DNA from 4 places in the Burkholderia seminalis genome. Region 3 is predicted to be linked to each of the others. Evidence: riboswitches for the same ligand, from Rfam matches in the RefSeq annotation. Region 3 holds a riboswitch; each other region holds the start of a gene.
What was found. A riboswitch is a leader RNA that binds a small molecule or an ion and turns the genes downstream of it on or off. The one in region 3 is predicted to bind cobalamin.
Positions count from the first base shown of each region.

Region 1 (4,762 bases), on a different replicon from region 3:
ACGCATTTACGCCGCCGAAATGCAAAAGCCCGCGCCGGATCGGGCGGGGCCTGGCTTGGCGGCGCAGGGCAATGGCGCGCGGCGTGTCCGGTTTGAATCCGGTGTGTGACGATCGGCACGCTCTCATCAGCGTCATCCCGATTCTTGCTACTGCGCGTCGTGAAAGATGAGGCCCAACGTGTGACGGTGGCCGCTGCGAATCCGGCTCACGCCGTGGCGCAGGTTGACGCGATAGACGCCGCGCGTCCCCTGCACGGGCCGGCCATGCACGGCGAAAATCACCGCGTCGCCTTGCATCAACGGCACCACTTCCGCGCGTGATTGCATGCGCGGCCGCTGTTCCGTCAGCACGAATTCCCCACCCGTGAAATCGCGGCCCGGCGCCGACAGCAGGATCGCGACCTGCAGCGGAAACACGTGCTCGCCATAGAGATCCTGATGGAGACAGTTGTAGTCGTCGGGACCGTATTGCAGGATCAGCGGCGTCGGTCGCGTCTGTCCTGCCGAGTGGCAGCGATCGAGGAAGGTCGTAGAGTCTTTCGGATAGCGGACGTCGATCCCGAGTGCCTGGTTCCAGCGATTCGCGATCGGCGCGAGATGCGGGTAGAGCGTCGCGCGCAGCTCGGCGATGACCGCTGGCAGCGGATACGCAAAATACTTGTATTCGCCGCGACCGAACCCGTGCCGCGCCATCACCACGCGTGAACGATAAAGTGCATCCCGCGGATACAGCGCCGCGAGCGCATCGCACTCGTCCGTCGAAATCAGGCCCGGCACATGCGCGCATCCGTACCGATCGAGTTCGGCGCCGACAGTCGGCCAGTCGAGGGTGTCGACGCGTCGCGCGATGTCCGGCGATGCGATGGCAGGTTGCAGATCGGCGATGTTCACGGGCGTCCCTCGGTTCGTCAGCGATGTGGCGCCGGGTCGCGCGAAACGCCCGGAAGCATTGCGTGCATGGTTGCGGCCACGGAGAAAGTCGACGAACCCAGTCTAACGACGTTCGTGTGCGGATGCGCTCCAGATCTTGCGCTTCAATTCGGAACGAGGAGGGGACGGCATGGTGCGCGCACGGACATTCGAACGCTGCGGCGGATCGGTGCGGAGGGGCGCGGAGGCGAGCGGTGAATCTTCCACGACAGGCGGCCGGCTGATACCGGCCACCCGTTGCAACCCGAATCAAGCCAGCGACCGGAACAACCAGTAGAGCCCGCCGGCAAGCGCGATCGACGCCGGCAGCGTCAGCACCCACGCGAGCACGAGGCTGCGCACCGTGCTCCATTGCAGTCCGGAGCCGTTCGCCGCCATCGTGCCCGCGACACCCGACGACAATACGTGGGTCGTCGACACGGGCAGGCCGTACACGTCGGCGGCGCCGATCGTCAGCATCGCGACGAGTTCGGCCGATGCGCCCTGTCCATACGTCAGATGCTGCTTGCCGATTTTTTCGCCGACGGTCACGACGATCCGCTTCCAGCCGACCATCGTGCCGAGGCCCAGCGCGATCGCGACGGCGACCTTCACCCAGGTCGGAATGAACTTGGTCGCGTGGTCTAGCTGCTTGCGATAGTTGTCGATCGCGAGCTTGTCGTCGGCGGCGAACGCGGGCTGACCGGACTTCTCGATCAGGCGGATGGCTTCGGAGACGAGATACATCGTGTTGCGCACGTTGTCGACGTCGCGCTGCGGCACGGCCGCCATCGAGCCCGACGCGCCGACCGCGGTCGCGAGCGACGTCGACAGTTGCTGCACGGCCGGCAGCACGGCGGGCGTCAGTTCGCGATGCTGAACGTAGTGCTCGACGTCGGCGCGCGGGTTCGCGGACGGCGCGACGCCGTTCGTGTACTTGCCGAACGTCGCGGCCGCCTGGTTCGCGACCGCCACGAAGGTTTGCGATTCGGCCGGCGTGACGGCCTTGTTCAGCGCATACGCGGTCGGCACCGTGCCGATCAGGATCAGCATGATGAGGCCCATCCCTTTCTGTCCGTCGTTCGACCCGTGTGCGAACGACACGCCCGTGCAGGTCAGGATCAGCAGGCAGCGAATCCAGAACGGCGGCGGCTGATCCTTCGGCGGCTCCTTGTACAGCTCGGGAATCCGCACGAGCGCTTTCAGCACGAGCAGCAGCAGCGCCGCGCACAGGAAGCCGACGATCGGCGAGACCAGCAGCGACTTGCCGACGCCGAGCGCCTGACCCCAGTCGACGCCGCTCGTGCCGGACGGCCCGTGCATCAGCTGGTTCATCAGCCCGACGCCGATGATCGACCCGATCAGCGTATGCGAGCTCGACGAGGGCAACCCGAAATACCAGGTCGCGAGGTTCCACACGATCGCGGCGATCAGCAGCGCGAACACCATCGCGAAGCCCGCCCCGCTGCCGACCTGCAGGATCAGCTCGACGGGCAGCAACTGCAGGATCCCGAACGCGACGGCGCCGCTCGAGACCATCACGCCGAGGAAGTTCCACATGCCCGACCAGATCACCGCGACGTTCGGCGTCAGCGAATGCGTATAGATCACGGTGGCGACCGCATTCGCGGTGTCGTGGAAGCCGTTGACGAATTCGAAGCCGAGCGCGATCAGCAATGCCGCGCCGAGCAACAGGTACGGAAACAGCGAGCCTTCGCGGACCGGCGACAGATCGTCGAACAGGTGCGTGCCGATATAGAGGGCGCCGAGCACGAGCACCAGCAGGAACACGGCATAGCCGATCTGCCTGGTACGTTCGATGGAGCCGGCGTTGTTCGGGGCGGACGAAGCAGGTTGATTCATGACGGCATCTCGTGAGGGAACCGCGTCCGATCCTAGCGGTGACCAGCAGTCAGTTTGATGACAGTCGGGACCACGAACGGTGTGTCTTACGGGATGTAAGCTGATTGGCCGAATGCTCGGCGCTGCGTCGCCCTGATCGCTCACATAGTGGGCGCAACGGTGGTTGACGCACCGGCGTCGCGTCGGTCGTCATCCGGCGCGACCCATGACCAGCCGTCCGGCGAAGCGGCGAACGTCGTGCATGACAGCGGCGCGATGTCGAGACGCGCGGCCGCCGCCGGATCCATCCGCAGCACATGCGCGAGGGCCGCACGGACGAGCGGCGCGTGCGTGATCGCGATCACGTCGCGACCAGGCGGCAGCGCGTTCAACCATGTGCCGACCCGATGCGCGGCGGCTGCGAACGATTCGCCGCCGTGCGGCGAGGCGGACGGATCGCCGATCCACGCGGCAAGTTCGCCCGGCAGATCGCGTGCGAGGTCGCTCAGGCGCTTGCCGCGCCAGTTGCCGTAGTCGATGTCGCGCAGCGCGTCGTCGACGTCGGCGCGCAGCCCGAGCGCATCGGCGGTCTGCCGCGCACAGCATGCGGGGCTGCACAGCACGACGAGCGATCCGCCGGCGCGTGACCACCGGCCGCGCCACGCGGCAGCTTCGGCGCGCCCGCGCGCGTCGAGCGGATCGTCGTCGGGGAACGTGCCGGTGCGCATCGCCCGGGTCGATGCGTGTGCGATCAGGCGCAACGAGGCATGCAGGGTCATGTCGATGGTCGGATGATCCGGAACGGGACGTGATTGTCACCGCGCGATCACTTCAATACGCGCCCGTTCGCGCGTACAATTCGCCCGATACGAAACGCGGAAGCCGGTGCAATTCCGGCGCGGTCGCGCCACTGTAACCGGAGAATCGACGATCCCGGAAGCCAGACCTGCCTTCGTACCCATCCATCATTTGTCGGGGCGCGATTCCCCTGAGGTGCATCCATGAGCGAAGCAGTGCTGAAGCCGGCGGTCGTGCCGGCCCCCATCCCCGTCCGTGAACTGTTGCCCTGGGCCGTATTCGTCGGCCTGATCCTGTTGCTCGCCCTGTATTTCGTCGGCGCGGAACAAGGCGCGACGTCGCTCGTGCCGGGCATGTATGTCCACGAGTTCGTCCACGACGGCCGCCATCTGCTCGGCTTTCCCTGCCACTGACGCGGAGCACACGATGGTCGGAAAGCTGCTCATGCGCGGGATGCTCGCAGGCATCGCCGCGGGTCTCATCACGTTCGGTTTCGCGAAAATCGTCGGCGAACCGCAAGTCGATCGGGCGATCTCCCTTGAAGAAAAACTCGATGCCGCCAAGGGCGACGAGCCCGGGCACGATCACGATCACGAGGTCGAACTGGTCAGCCGCCACACCCAGGCCGGTCTCGGCCTGCTGACGGGCGTCGTGACCTATGGCGCGGCTTTCGGCGGACTGTTCTCGCTGGTCTTTGCCTATGCGTACGGGCGCGGCGGCCGCCTGCCGGCACGGCAGCTCGCCGCGTGGCTCGCGCTGGCGGCGTTCATCGCCCTCGTGATCGTGCCGAACATCAAGTACCCGGCCAATCCGCCGGCGGTCGGCGACCCCGATACGATCGGCCAGCGCACGGGCCTGTTCTTCCTGATGATCGCGATCTCGATCGCGACGATGGTGTTCTCGGTCGGCGTGCGCCGCCACCTGCTGGCGAAGCTCGGTCAATGGAACGCGTCGATCGTCGCGGGCCTCGTGTTCGTCGCGATCATCGCGGCCGTGCAGCTGGGGTTGCCGTCGTTCGACGAGGTACCGGCCGCATTCCCGGCTGCCTTGCTGTGGAAGTTCCGCGTCGCCGCGCTCGGGATGCAGGCGATCATGTGGACGACGATCGGCCTGCTGTTCGGTGCCTGGGTCGAACGCAGCGAACGCATCGCGATGCGCGCCTAGCGCAGCATGCGCGGCGCGCTCCACGTCGATTCGCGCGCCAGCGCGACGA
Region 1 covers NZ_CP013400.1:2,689,446-2,694,207, reverse strand. Annotated here, with positions in the region: gene WJ12_RS32505 (2OG-Fe(II) oxygenase) at 148-891, opposite strand; gene WJ12_RS32500 (inorganic phosphate transporter) at 1,180-2,772, opposite strand; gene WJ12_RS32495 (histidine phosphatase family protein) at 2,913-3,530, opposite strand; cobalamin riboswitch at 3,581-3,719, shown strand; gene WJ12_RS32490 (CbtB domain-containing protein) at 3,753-3,962, shown strand; gene WJ12_RS32485 (CbtA family protein) at 3,976-4,713, shown strand; gene WJ12_RS32480 (LysR family transcriptional regulator) at 4,710-4,762, opposite strand, start outside.
Region 1: another riboswitch for cobalamin. It lies ahead of WJ12_RS32490 (CbtB domain-containing protein); the one in region 3 lies ahead of cobG (precorrin-3B synthase).

Region 2 (4,762 bases), 900 kb from region 3:
ATCAGGCCGATCTGCAGCGCGAGCGCCTCGAGCTGGCCGAGGCTGCCCGGCGGCTTGGTCTTGTGGTCGATCACATGCTGCAGGCGCGTGCGCAGCGCGTCGTCGAGCGGCGCGATCGCGGGCGGGAAGGGGGTCGAAGTCGTCATCGGGAAGCCGTGTCGTTGGCGCGGCACGCGCCGCGCATCGGAGGAATCGGAAAAGGAAAGGTCATGGTCGCGCAGGCCATGCCGGCAGCAACGCATCGCGGCCGTTCTCGCGGATCAGCACGAGCGGATAGCCGAACGCGTCGCTCGCGCGTTCGGGCGTCAGCACGTCGTGCACGGGGCCGGCCGACGCGCGGCCGCGGCCGTCGAGCAGCAACGCGTGCGTCGCGAAACGCCGCGCGAGATTCAGGTCGTGGCACGAAAACAGCACCGTGCGCGGGCCCCGGTCGAGCCATGCGCCCAGCGCGGTCAGGCAGTCGATCTGGTGATGCAGGTCGAGATGCGCGAGCGGTTCGTCGAGCAGCATCAGCGGCGCATCCTGGCACAGCGTCGCGGCCAGCGCGACCCGCTGCCGCTCGCCGCCCGACAGCGACAATACATCGCGCGACGCGAGTGCGGTCAGATCGAACGTCGCGAGTGCGTCGTACGCGGCCGCGCGATCGCCGTCGCGCTCCCAGCCCCAGCCGCCGAGATACGGATAGCGGTGAAGCAGCACCGTGTCGAGCACCGTCGCGCTGAACGCGTCGTGCAGCTGCTGCGGCATCAGCGCGCGACGCTGCGCGAGGGGCCCGGGCGGCCACGCGACCAGCGGCCGGCCGTCGATCTCGACCTGTCCGCCGGCCGGCGGCTGCAACCCCGCGAGCGTCGCGAGCAGCGTCGTCTTGCCGGCGCCGTTCGGCCCCGCGACGCACCAGATCTCGCCGGGCCGAAACGCCTGCGTGAACCCGTCGAGCAACGTGCGCGCGCCGGCCTTCAGCGTCAGGTCGACGGCCATGCAGCGCAGCTCGCCGCCGCCCGCGCGCAGTGCGGCATCCGTCATCGCATCGGCCTCCTCAACAACATCCACAGGAACACCGGCACGCCGATCAACGCGGTCATCACGCCGACCGGCAACTGCGCGGGCGCGATCGCGGTGCGCGCGAGCAGGTCGGCCGCCATCACGCCGCCGCCGCCCGCGAGCATCGCGGCCGGCAGCAGCATCCGCTGGTCGTTGCCGAACGCGAGCCGCAGCGCATGCGGCACGACGAGGCCGACGAAGCCGATCGTGCCGGCCGTCGTCACCGCGGCCGCGGCCGCCAGCGACGCGACGAGATAGATCCGCACGCGCAGGCGCGCGACGGGCACGCCGAGCGCCTGCGCGGTCGCGTCGCCGCGCAGCAGCACGTTCAGTTGCGGCGCGGCCGGCAGCGCGACGCATGCGGCCAGCAACAGCGCCCCCCATGCGAACCAGGGCGCCGTCACGCCGTTCAGGTCGCCCGTGAGCCAGAAGATGATGCCGCGCAGCCGCGCATCGGGAGCGAGCGACAGCAACAGCGTGACGAGCGCGCCCCACCCGGCCGCGATCACGACGCCGGTGAGCAGCAGGCGCGGCGACGCGTCGCGCGAATCGCCGCGCCACAACGCGCGGCGCGCGAGACCGAGCACGAGCGCGACCGAGACGAGCGAACCGGCGAATGCCGACGCGTCGACGAGCCACCATGCGCCGCCGGCAATCATCGCGACGAGCGCGAAGCCGGCCGCGCCGCCGGACACGCCGAGCACGTACGGTTCCGCAAGCGGGTTGCGCAGCAGCACCTGCAACAGCGCGCCGGCCAGCGCGAGCAGCGCGCCGCACGCGAAGCCGGCGAGCGCGCGCGGCAGACGCAGCGTGCGGACGATCTCGGCGAACAGCGCGTCGCCGCCATGCGGGACGAGCGACACGAGCGCCTGCCACGGCGACATCGGCACGCTGCCGATCGACAGCGACGCGACGAACAGCAGCGCGACCACGGCGGCCAGCGCGGCCCAGATCGCGGCGGCGCGCGCGGCGCTCATGCCGTGCACGGCCGCGCGCATGATGCGCGGCGCATCCGCTCGAGGTGGCCGGCCGGACGTGACGGGGACGCCGCGCGGACGATTGGGGTCAGCATCGAAGAACATTCCGTGAAGCGTTGCGCGCCCCGCCTCCCCGCAGGCCGCGCGTCATGAAACCCGTGCGGGCTTCCCGTCTCGGCCGGTATCCGGGCTGGCGGCGGTCCGGCTCGCCTTCCCGCGCGTTTCACGCGCAGTGGCCCGCGCCCGCGTGCGACACCTGCACGCAAAACGCGCCCGAGCCGGCCTGCGTCGACGGACGCGGCCGCTTACCGTTGCGGGGGCAGCGCAGGTTGGCACGCTCCCGGAGCGCACGCCCTGCTTCCCGTTTAACCGCGCGTGCCACGCGCGAGCACCGAGGCGGCGCCAGTTTAGGAGCCGGTCGCGCGAGCGTCAAGGAAGCATCCGGACACGCACGGGAAGCACCGATTCGCGGCAAGAAGCCGGGGTGTTACGACTGGAAACGTTACAGATGTCGGATTGCGCGTTATTCCGCGCTAAAATGCTGGGTCTTTAGAGGACGCAGCAAATGCTCAACGAACTCGAAACCTTATCTCAAAATATTGGCCGTCTGATTTCGCTGAACAAGCGCTATCACGCGGAACGGCTCGCGCTCGAGGAGCAGGTCGCGCAATTGCGCGCGGAAGCGGACACGGTCCGCGCGGAACTCGCGGCACTGCGCGACGAACGCAATGCGCTCGCGGCCGAGCGCGACACGCTGTCGGCAAAGATCGACGACGCCCAGGTGAAACTGAACGCGATTCTCGAAAAGCTGCCGCGCTCGAAAAGCGCGGAGCAAGCCGACAACCAGCTCGACCTGCTGGATGCGCAGGCACGCCCGGATGGCGATGACGCGGCCAGCCACGGAGAACATGCATGAGCACCAAGCAGATCGAAGTCTCGATTCTCGGTCAGGCCTATCGTCTCGCCTGTTCGGCCGAGACCGAAGCGGCACTGCTCGAGGCCGTCGCGCGCGTCGACGCCGAAATGTCGAAAATCCGCTCGAACAGTTCGGTACGCGGCACCGATCGCATTGCGGTGATGGCGGCGCTGTCGCTCGCATCGGAATTGCTGCGGCTGCAAACGAGCGTGCGGCACGGTGAAGCATTTCCGGCGGAGGAAATCCGTCGTACAATGCACCAGATGAACGAACAGCTCGGCGCGGTGCTCGCACAGCACGAGACGCAGTAACGTTTCAAACGATGCGTCGATTCCCCTTGATCTCGGCGGTCAACGGTGGTCAAATTGGCGCATCGAATCACAGTTCAGTCAGCTTCCCTGCCTGGTTCGCCAAGGTCATATATTCCTTGAACCAATGCCATGTGCACGGTTGCGGAAATTTGTAGCACGGGCGCGCGCGTCACTCTGTCTGATGTACCCGAAGTGCTGCTAACTGCGACCAATTCTGAACCCCAGGTTCAGGATGCCGGCCTAGCGGCCAAGGCGGGGGCCTATCCAACGGCATCGGGCGAGTCCCGGTGCCGTTTTCTTTTGTAGCAGCCCTTTCTGCGTCGATCACGATCCATGCAATACTGGCTGATGAAGTCCGAACCGGACGAAGCAAGCATCGACGATCTCGCCAACGCTCCGCAGCGCTCGCTGCCGTGGACCGGCGTGCGCAATTATCAGGCGCGCAATTTCATGCGCGACACGATGAAGATCGGCGACGGCGTGCTGTTCTATCACTCGAGCTGCCCCGAGCCGGGCATCGCGGGCCTCGCCGAAGTGTCGTCGACACCCTACCCCGATCCCACGCAGTTCGATCCGAAAAGCCCCTACTACGACCCGAAATCGACGCAGGAAGCGCCGCGCTGGCTGCTCGTCGACGTGCGCTACGTGAAGAAGTCGCCGCTCGTGCCGCTTGCCGCACTGCGCGAGCACGACGAACTCGCCGACATGCGCGTGCTGGCCCGGGGCAACCGGTTGTCGATCACACCCGTGACGCGCGCCGAATGGCGCTTCATCACCGAAAAGCTGATGAAGTAGGCGCGCGCCAAAGGTCAAATCTGGTCAGCACGCGCGGCCGGCACGGAACTCGCGGCACTTTTGCGCAGCCTAAGCAACCGCTGTCGGCCGATCGGGCCGGCCGTCGTTTATTTCGTCGCGCGGTACGCCCGCGTCGTGCACGCGTGATCCGCGTGCGCGCCCTCGCACAAGGAGTCCAACAATGACCAAGAAATCCGCTCTCGCGCTGTCGCTCGCCCTCGCCGCCGCCGTTCCCGTCGCGCTGACGCTCGCGTCGCCGGCCGCGCACGCGCAAACCGCCAACCCGCATTTCCCCGAGCCGGCAGGCGTGCTGTCGCTGTCGTCGCAAGCCAGCGCCGACGTGCCGCAGGACATCATCCACATCACGCTGTTCTACGAGCAGCAGGCCAAGGATCCGGGCAGCCTGACGGCGCAGCTGAACCAGCGCGCCGACGCGGCGCTGTCGCAGGCAAAGGGCGTGTCGGGCGTCACCGCACACACGGGTGCATTCTCCGTGTATCCGAGCACCGATCGCGACGGCAAGATTTCCGCGTGGCGCGGCCGTACCGAGGTGGCGCTCGAATCGCGCGATTTCGCCGCGGCGTCGAAGCTCGCGGGCCAGTTGTCGAACCTGATGCAGGTCGCGAACGTCGAGTTCTCGCTGTCGCCTGAAGCGCAGCGCACGGCCGAGCAGAAGCTCACGACCGAGGCGATCAAGTCGTTCCGCGCACGCGCGGACGAAG
Region 2 covers NZ_CP013398.1:2,734,532-2,739,293, forward strand. Annotated here, with positions in the region: gene cobT (nicotinate-nucleotide--dimethylbenzimidazole phosphoribosyltransferase) at 1-146, opposite strand, end outside; gene WJ12_RS12350 (ABC transporter ATP-binding protein) at 208-1,023, opposite strand; gene WJ12_RS12355 (FecCD family ABC transporter permease) at 1,020-2,018, opposite strand; cobalamin riboswitch at 2,178-2,429, opposite strand; gene WJ12_RS12360 (ATPase) at 2,584-2,934, shown strand; gene WJ12_RS12365 (cell division protein ZapA) at 2,931-3,245, shown strand; RNA gene ssrS (6S RNA) at 3,327-3,508, shown strand; gene WJ12_RS12375 (EVE domain-containing protein) at 3,579-4,040, shown strand; gene WJ12_RS12380 (SIMPL domain-containing protein) at 4,222-4,762, shown strand, end outside.
Region 2: another riboswitch for cobalamin. It lies ahead of WJ12_RS12355 (FecCD family ABC transporter permease); the one in region 3 lies ahead of cobG (precorrin-3B synthase).

Region 3 (4,762 bases):
CAGCGCGAGCGCCTCGCCGCCTTCGACGCCGATCGTCACGTCGAAGCCGCCTGCGTAGCCGTGCTCGGCTGCGAGCGCTTCCAGATGCGTCGTCATCATCTGGCGCGGCACCGGGTTGATCGCCGGTTCGCCGACCGGCAGCGTCAGCCCCGCGCGCGTGACCGTGCCGACGCCCGGCCCCGCGTGAAAGCGCACGCCGGGCGCGGCCGCGAGCGCGACACGCGCGAAGATCAGCGCGCCGTGCGTGACATCCGGATCGTCACCGGCATCCTTGATCGTGCCGGCTTCCGCGCCTTCGGCCGTGAGGCGGCAGAACTCGAGCCGCATCATCACGCGCTGCCCTTTCGGCAGCACGATCTCGACCGCGTCGTCCGCCCGGCCCGCGAGCAGCAGCCGCGCAGCCGCGAGCGACGTCGCGGTCGCGCAGCTGCCGGTCGTGTAGCCGAACCGCAGCGGCGCGGGCTGTTCGGGGGTTTCGTCGCGCATCACGCGTCCGTTGCGTTCGCCGGGTTCGATGCGCCGGCTATGTCGATCGCATCGGCCGTCTCGACCCTGTCGGCCGCGTCGGGCTTGCGCACGTCGTACAGCGTGACGGGCAGCGGCTGGCGCCACGTGTCGAAGCGGCCGAGCGGTTCCGCATGCGCGAGCGACACGCGCGTGAGCGTGCCGCCGTGCGCGTCGCGCCACGCGGCGAGCGCCATCTCGCCCTGCAGCGTGACCGCATTCGCGACGAGCCGGCCGCCGGGTTTCAGCGCGGCCCAGCACGCGTCGAGCACGCCGGGCGCCGTCGCACCGCCGCCGATGAAGATCGCGTCGGGCGTGGCGAGCCCTGCCAGCGCGTCGGGCGCGCGGCCCGCGACGAGCTGCAGGCCCGGCACGCCGAGTGCGTCGCGGTTGTGTTCGATGAAGCGCTGCCGTTCCGCATGCGCCTCGACCGCGATCGCCTGGCAGGATGGATGCGCACGCATCCATTCGATGCCGATCGAGCCACTGCCCGCGCCGACGTCCCACAGCAGCTCGCCGGGTGCGGGCGCGAGGCGCCCGAGCGTCATCGCGCGCAAGTCGCGCTTGGTGAGCTGGCCGTCGTGGCGGTATGCATCGTCGGGCAGGCCCGGCGTGAGCGCGCGGCGCGGCGCGTCGGGGCCGGCCCGGCAGTCGAGCGCGACGAGATTGAGCGCGGCCGTTTCGGCGACTTTCCAGTCCTGCGCGAGGCCGTCGACGCGCCGTTCGAGCGGGCCGCCCAGATGTTCGAACACGCTGATGCGCGTCGGCCCGAAGCCGCGTGCGGCGAGTTCGGCCGCGACGGCGGCCGGCGTGCGGCCGTCGGCGCTCAGCACGAACAGGCGCCGGCCCGGCAGCAGATGACGCGCGAGCGTCGCGAGCGGACGGCCGACGAGCGACACCGCGCCGACGTCCTGCAGCGCCCAGCCGAGGCGTGCGGCCGCGAGGGACAGCGACGACGGCGCGGGCAGCACGCGCCATTCGTCGGGAGAAAGCTGGCGCGCGAGCGTCGCGCCGACGCCGAACAGCATCGGGTCGCCGCTCGCGAGCACGCAGACGGGCGAGCCGCGCCGCGCGAGCACGCCCGCGAGATCGAACGGCGACGGCCACGCTTCGCGCGCGGCCGGCAACCGCGCGGGCAGCATGTCGAGATGCCGCTTCGCGCCGACCACGCGCGTCGCGCCGAGCAGCGCGCGTCGCGCATTGCGCCCGAGCCCCGCGTAACCGTCGTCGCCGATGCCCACTACCGTCAGCCACGCCGTCATGCACCCTTCCCCATCGTTCGATTTCATCCAGTGTGTTGCGATGCGCAGCCGTTGCGCCGCCGCGCGTCGATCCGGCGATTGCCGTCGGCGCCGACTGCCCGGCGCGGGACGCGCCAGCGGTGTCGGCCAGGCCCGCGCGATCCGCATGGCGAACAGCTGGCCCCGCCCAGTTTCATCGTCGCGGATACCGGCGTGTCGCCGATCCAGTGCCGAGCCGCCAATCGTACCATCCGCGCTGCCGCGCGCAGGTCGTCGCAGCCATGCTGCGACACGGTTGCGACGCACATGGCCGATGTCGGGCCGGTGCCGAAATCGGGTATCCTACGGCCGTTCGTTCGCCGGTGCCCTTCGGGGCCGAAGAGGGAACACAGGGCGCGCCGCGCGCCGCTGTGGCTGCCCCCGCAACTGTAGACAGCGAGCCGATCTCCCCCTCATGCCACTGGTTTCACCGGGAAGGCCGGGAGCCGGCGCCGACCTGTCAGCCAGGAGACCTGCCGGCCAGAAAGTGCGTGCGTGCCAGTCGGCGTCGGGCGGGGTGTACCGATGCGTTGGCCGCGGCGCGACACTGTCCCGGTATCCCGTTGAGTTCCGCCCCCGATTCGATTCCTGCGTCGCCCGTCGTGCGCCCGTCGGCCTGCCCGGGGCTCGTGCGCGTGGTCGCGGCCGCCGATGGCGGGCTGTGCCGGGTCAAGTTACCGGGCGGCCGGCTCGATGCGCGCCAGGCGCGTGCGATTGCCGCCGCCGCCCGCGCGTACGGCTCCGGCGCGATCGACGCGACCAATCGCGCGAATCTCCAGCTGCGCGGCATTCGCGACAGCGCCGCCGATGCGCTGACGCGCGCATTGCTCGAGGCGGGGCTCGGCCCGCGCGTCGACGCTGCCGCAGGCGCGGTCGACGAGACGGCCGCGCTCGCCGCGAGCGACGACGTCCGCAACCTCTTGCTCAGCCCGCTCGCCGGGCACGATCCCGCCGCGCTCGTCGACAGCCGCGCGCTCGCGATGCCGCTGCTCGACATGCTGGCCGGCGAGCCGCGCCGCGGCGAGCTGTCGCCGAAATTCTCGATCCAGCTCGACGGCGGCGAAGCGGTTGCGGCGCTCGATCATCCACACGACATCTGGCTGGCCGCCTGGCGCCGCGCGGACGGCGCGGTACGCGTCGCGGCCGGGCTGGCCGGCTTCCCGCCGGTCGCGCAGGACGACCGGCCCGCATCGGTCGACGTGTCGCCCGATCAGGCCGTCGCACTGGTTCGCGCATTGCTGCTCGCGTTCCTCGATCTCGCACCGGCCGAGGTCACGCGGATGCGTGGGGTGCTCGCGACCGCCGGTGAATGCGCGTTGCTCGCACGCGCGCAGCACTACCTGCCCTTCCCGCTCACGGCTGATTCCGCGCTCGCCGGCTGGCGGCGCACGCGCACCGACCCGGCGCTGCGTTTCGGCATGCGCGCGTCGCGCGATGCGGCGCGCTGCAGCGTCGGCGCGCAATGCGTGCTCGGGCGGCTCGACGCGACACGACTGGAACGGCTCGCCGCGCTGGCCGAAGCCGACGGCGACGGCACGTTGTCGATGACGCCGTGGCAAGGCGTGTTTCTCCACGGTGTGCCGAACGACCGTGCACCGGCCACGTTGGCGGCACTTGCGTCGCTCGGCCTCGTCTGCGCATCGTCCGACCCGCTGGCGACCCTCGTCGCCTGCACCGGCAGCACGGGCTGCGCGAAAGCGCGGGCCGACACGAAACACGACGCGCTCGCCCTCGCCGCGCGCATCGGCCATCCGGTCGACGTGCACCTGACCGGCTGCGAGCGCCACTGCGCGCTGCCGCATCCCGCGGCGCACACGCTCGTCGCGGTGGCGCCCGCGCACTACGACCTTTACCGGCGCGACGCGGCCGCGGGCCTTGGCGCCCCGCTCGCGCGCCATCTGACGATTGACCAGGCCGCGGCCCGTTTGGCGGACGCGCGGCACAGCCAGGACACCACCGATGCTTGACTACATTCGCGACGGGCAGGAAATCTACCGCCAGTCGTTCGCGACGATCCGCGCCGAGGCCGACCTGTCGCGCGTTCCGCCCGACCTCGAGAAACTCGCGGTGCGCGTGATCCATGCGTGCGGGATGGTCGACGTCGTCTACGACCTGCGCTTTTCGGCTGGCGCCGGCACGGCCGGCCGCACCGCGCTCGCGGCCGGCGCGCCGATCCTGTGCGACGCGAGAATGGTCGCCGAAGGCATCACGCGCGCGCGGCTGCCGGCCGACAACCGCGTGATCTGCACGCTCGGCGAGCCGGAGGTGCCCGATCTCGCGCGCCATCTCGGCAACACGCGCTCGGCGGCGGCGCTCGAACTGTGGCGTCCGCATCTCGCGGGCAGCGTCGTCGTGATCGGCAATGCGCCGACCGCGCTGTTCCACCTGCTCGACATGATCGACGCCGGCGCGCCGCGTCCCGCGCTGATCCTCGGTTTTCCGGTCGGCTTCATCGGCGCGGCCGAATCCAAGGCGATGCTCGATGCCGACAGCCGCGGCGTGCCGTACGTCGCGCTGCTCGGCCGGCGCGGCGGCAGCGCGATGGCCGCCGCCGCGGTCAACGCACTGGCGACGGAGGTCGAATGACGACCACGCGCGGCCGGCTGTTCGGGGTCGGTGTCGGCCCCGGCGATCCCGAACTGATGACGATCAAGGCGCTGCGCGTGCTGCAGGCGGCGCCCGTGGTCGCGTATTTCGTCGCGAAGGGCAAGAAGGGCAATGCGTACGGCATCGTCGAAGCCCACCTGCTCGACGGGCAGACGCAACTGCCGCTCGTCTATCCGGTGACGACCGAAGTGCTGCCGCCGCCGCTCTGCTACGAGACCGTGATCGCCGACTTCTACGACACGGCCGCCGAGATCGTCGCCGCCCATCTCGACGCGGGACGCGACGTCGCGGTGATCTGCGAAGGCGACCCATTCTTCTACGGCTCGTACATGTACCTGCACGACCGCCTCGCGCCGCGCTACGACACCGAG
Region 3 covers NZ_CP013398.1:1,835,499-1,840,260, reverse strand. Annotated here, with positions in the region: gene WJ12_RS08305 (cobalt-precorrin-5B (C(1))-methyltransferase) at 1-486, opposite strand, end outside; gene cbiE (precorrin-6y C5,15-methyltransferase (decarboxylating) subunit CbiE) at 486-1,766, opposite strand; cobalamin riboswitch at 2,089-2,279, shown strand; gene cobG (precorrin-3B synthase) at 2,387-3,751, shown strand; gene WJ12_RS08290 (precorrin-8X methylmutase) at 3,744-4,370, shown strand; gene WJ12_RS08285 (precorrin-2 C(20)-methyltransferase) at 4,367-4,762, shown strand, end outside.

Region 4 (4,762 bases), on a different replicon from region 3:
CAGCATCTCGGCGTCTCGCGCGCGACCGTCTACAACGACGCGAAGTGACGCGGGGCCCTGCTTTCCAGTTGACTGACCTTTCCGACTCTCGAGCAACCATGAACTCTCCGACCCTCCCCACGTACGACGACGTCGCCGCGGCCGCGGCCCGGCTCGAAGGCCATGCGCACCGCACGCCGGTGATGACGTCGCGAACGATCGACGAAGCGCTCGGCGCGCAGGTGTTCTTCAAGTGCGAGAACCTGCAGCGCATGGGCGCCTTCAAGTTCCGCGGCGCGTTCAATGCGTTGTCGCGTTTCAACGCCGAACAGCGCCGCCACGGCGTCGTCGCGTTCTCGTCCGGCAACCATGCCCAGGCGATCGCGCTGTCGGCGCGCATCCTCGGTATTCCCGCGACGATCGTGATGCCGCAGGATGCGCCGGCCGCGAAGATGGCCGCGACGCGTGGCTACGGTGGCAACGTCGTGACCTACGACCGCTACACCGAGGACCGCGAGCAGATCGGGCGCGATCTTGCGGAACGGCACGGACTCACGCTGGTGCCGCCCTACGACCATCCGGACGTGATCGCCGGCCAGGGCACGGCGGCCAAGGAACTGTTCGACGAAGTCGGCCCGCTCGACGCGGTGTTCGCGCCGCTCGGCGGCGGCGGGCTGCTGTCGGGCACCGCGCTGTCGACCCGCGCGCTGTCGCCGCACGCGAAGTTGTACGGTGTGGAACCCGAAGCCGGCAACGACGGCCAGCAATCGTTCCGGTCCGGCGCGATCGTGCGGATCGACACGCCGCGCACGATCGCCGACGGCGCGCAGACGCAATACCTCGGCAACCTGACGTTCCCGATCCTCCGCCGCGACGTCGACGACATCCTGACCGCGACCGACGCGGAGCTGATCGACTGCATGCGCTTCTTCGCCACCCGTATGAAGATTGTCGTCGAGCCGACCGGCTGCCTGGCGTTCGCCGCCGCGCGACGGATGAAGGACGCGCTGCAGGGCAAGCGCGTGGGCGTCGTGATCAGCGGCGGCAACGTCGATCTCGAGAACTTCTGCGCACTGGTGTCGACGCCGGCCTGAGCGTCGCGGCGCACATGAACATCCTGTCATCCGTGCGCCATGGCACCTTCACGACGCGTTAAGTTTCGCGCCCTAGACTGATGACGTTGCCCGCAGTCAGTCGTGAAGGAGCCACCATGAACACGCACGCGATCGTCGCCGCCGCCCTGGCGGTCGCCTCCCTTCCGGCGTTCGCCCAACCGGGCGCGACGTCATCCGGTTTCCCCGCCGCATCGCCGCACGACGTCGTCGCGCAAGCGATGCACCGCTCGCCCGGCGCGTTGCCGCACGCCGGCTTCGTGCTCGCGAAGATCGATCAGAACAATACGCCGCCCGATCGGGGCGGCGACCCGGGCGGCCGCGCGCACGCCGGCACGCACATGTAACGGCGCGCGCCGGGCGCCGCTGCCGCGCCCGGCCCCGCCGGCAATCAGAACGCCGGCAGCGACGGGTCGCGTGCGGCGAGGATGTCGTCGGTGCGGGCTGTTCCGCGATCTGCAGCTGTTCGGCTGGCCGATCGTGCAACCGCGGCGACCGACCGGCATGCGGCTCGGCGATCCGCGCCGCGACAACGCTGTGCCGCTGCCCGGGCTGCTCAACGCGCCGGCTGACGTCGACCGGACAACCTACGGTTTCGCCTTCGATACGACGCGGCTCGCATGCCGCTTGCCCCTCCCGATTCATCAGACGAGAAACTCGACACCAACACACAAGCGAAAGGATTCGGAAAGCGCTTGCCGGAGAATGACGTTTTTTCGCACCCTCGCGCGGCGCGGCAATTGACGTGCGGGAGCGCACGCCATTACCCTTGCGCGCTGATGGTTCCCAGCGATGGGATCAAAAGGGAACGCAGAACGGGCAACGACTCGAATCTGCGGCTGCCCCCGCAACTGTGAGCGGCGAATCCGTGCCACTGCGCGCCACTGGGAAACCGGGAAGGTCCGCACGGATGACGACCCGCGAGCCAGGAGACCTGCCATCGACCCGAGGTCCAGCAGCCGCACCGGGCGGGGTGTCCCGATGCGCAAGCGCCGCCGTTGGCGGTCGCCCGTTGCATGGACGACCCGACCTCAGGATCCGTCAGATGTCCTTCGTTCCCGAATCCGCTTCCCTGCCGGAAGCGTCGCGCCGACACGCCGTCGGCATGCGCAACCTGCCCGCCCTTCGCTCGCGACCGCCCTACGCGCCACACGCTTTCTCTCGCTGTCTGATGAACCTTCGTTACCTGCTCGCCACATCCGCCGCCACCGCGCTGCTCACCCCGCTCGCCCATGCCGCCGGCGATACCGCGCTCCAGCCGCCCGCCCAGCCCGCGGAAGGCGCCGATCTGCCGACGATCAGCGTGACCGACACGCGGCACCTGCCCGAATCGTTCGACCGGCGCTATGCGTCGACGCAGGTGCTTACGCGAGAAGATCTCGACCGGCTGTCGTCGACCGACCCGAGCATCACGCAGGCGCTCGCGACGCTGCCGGGCGTGACCGTCTCGCAGAGCGGCGGCCCCGGCTCGTCCGCGTCGGTCAGCATCCGCGGCTCGTCGGCCAGCCAGGTCGCCGTGTTCATCGACGGGATCCGGATCGGCTCGCCGACCACCGGCATCGCGCCGTGGGCCGACCTGCCGACCGACGCGTTCGAACGCGTGGAAGTGATTTCGGGCCCGGCCGCCGCATCGTTCGGCAGCAACGCGATGGGCGGCGTCGTGCAGCTCTTCACGCGCCGCGCCGCCAACCGGCCGAACCAGACCACCGTGTCGTTCGGCGGCGGATCGAACAAGACGTTCGACACGCAGTTCCGCACGTCGGGCACCCTGCCGTCGACAGGGCCGCTGGCCGCGCTCGGCGGTGTCACCTACTCGCTGGGGCTGCACGACTACAACACGGCCGGCATCGATGCGACGCGGCCCTTCTTCTACGGTCACGAAGCCGGCCGCAATCCGTATCACGCGCAGGATCTCGATGCGCGGCTCGGCTATGCGCGCGACAACTGGTCGATCTCGACGTTCGCGCTGTATCACCGCTCCGACCTGTCCTACGACAACAGCGGCTATGCGAATCGCGAGCTCGATCACCAGCTGACGACCGGCGTCGCATTTCATCTCGACATCACGCCCGATACGCAGTTCGACCAGTCGTTCGGTTATGCGAACGACCGCCAGTTCATCTACGCGGACAATCCGGCCCTCGCAACCGACCAGATCAATTCGCAGCGCATCAGCACGTCGACGTCGCTGACCCATCAGGCGCACGGGTTCCGCCTGTTCGGCCTGCCGCTGTCGGGCGAAACGAAGCTCGCCTACGATTTCACGCGCGAACAGGCATTCCTGCCGATCGACGCGCCCGGCGGCATACCGACGCGCAACGACTCGGCGTTTTCGCTGCATCAGTCGGCCACGCTCGGCAGCGTGACGCTGTTCCTCGCGGGGCGTCGCGAGATCATCGCCGGGCAAGGCGTGAACACCGGCAACGCCGCGCTGTCGTGGACGATCACGCCGGTCTACACCGCGCGCGTGTCGTACGGCAACGCATTCCGCCTGCCGAGTTTCAACGACCTGTACTACCCCGGCTACGGCAATCCGAACCTCAGCCCGGAACGCAGCACGTCGGTCGAGGCCGCGCTCGACGCGAACACGTCGTACGGCACGTTCTCGGCGGCGGTCTACGACACGCACGTCAACAACCTGATCGCGTACAACCCGGCAACGTTCTCGCCGATGAACATCGGCCGCTCGCACATCCGCGGCATCGACCTGTCGTACAAGGGGACGATCGGCCGCTCGACGCCGGTGAGTCTGGCCGTCGGCCTCCTGAATCCGCAGGACGAGACCAACCAGACCTGGCTCAACCGCCGGCCGCGTCAGACGGTCAGCCTCAGCGTCGACCACACGTGGGACGAACTGAAGCTCCACGCGCTGAGCACGGGCGCATCGCTGCTCTACGGCGGCACGACGTTCGACGACCCGGCCAACACGACGTATCTGCCGTCGTACCTGACGGTGAGCCTGCGCGCGTCGTACCGGATCAATTCGCACCTGACGGTGTCGGCGTCGCTGTCGAACCTGTTCGACCGGCAATACATGACCGCGTACGGCTACAACACGCTCGGCCGCACCGCGTTCGGCAAGGTCACCTACACGTTCTGACGACCGGTCGCCCCGGCGCCTGCGTCGCGGGCGCCGGGGCGGATCGGCGTGGCCGGCGGCGTACGGGAAATTGACTTCGCGGCAAAAACTAATAGAATTAGTTTTTTGACTAATTTCCATAGCATTCGTCACGGCGCGTGCCGGCATTACCGTAGACAAACTCGTCGAAGCCGGCGCGCGGCTCGCCGACGAAACCGGCTTCGAGCCGCTCACCGGCGCGGCGCTCGCGCGGCATTTCGGCGTCAAGCTGGCCAGCCTGTATTCCCATGTCCCGAGTTTCGACGATCTCAAGAGCCGGATCGCGCTGTTCGCGCTGCAGGAGCTGGCCGATCGCGCCGCCGATGCGCTGGCCGACCGCACCGGCAAGGATGCGCTGACCGCGCTCGCGAACGTCTATCGCGACTATGCGCGCGCACACCCCGGTCGCTTTGCGGCCGCGCGCCATCCGGTGAGCCCCGAGCGCGCCGCCGAAAGCGCGGGCGGGCGGCTCGTCAGGATGACCTCGGCCGTGCTGCGCAGCTACGACCTGCCGGAAGCCGAGCAGGCCCATGCGATCCGCCTGCTCGGCGGC
Region 4 covers NZ_CP013400.1:1,626,883-1,631,644, forward strand. Annotated here, with positions in the region: gene WJ12_RS27965 (helix-turn-helix transcriptional regulator) at 1-48, shown strand, start outside; gene WJ12_RS27970 (threo-3-hydroxy-L-aspartate ammonia-lyase) at 99-1,073, shown strand; gene WJ12_RS27975 (hypothetical protein) at 1,190-1,438, shown strand; cobalamin riboswitch at 1,855-2,047, shown strand; gene WJ12_RS27980 (TonB-dependent receptor domain-containing protein) at 2,263-4,191, shown strand; gene WJ12_RS36950 (hypothetical protein) at 4,301-4,636, opposite strand; gene WJ12_RS36955 (TetR-like C-terminal domain-containing protein) at 4,565-4,762, shown strand, end outside.
Region 4: another riboswitch for cobalamin. It lies ahead of WJ12_RS27980 (TonB-dependent receptor domain-containing protein); the one in region 3 lies ahead of cobG (precorrin-3B synthase).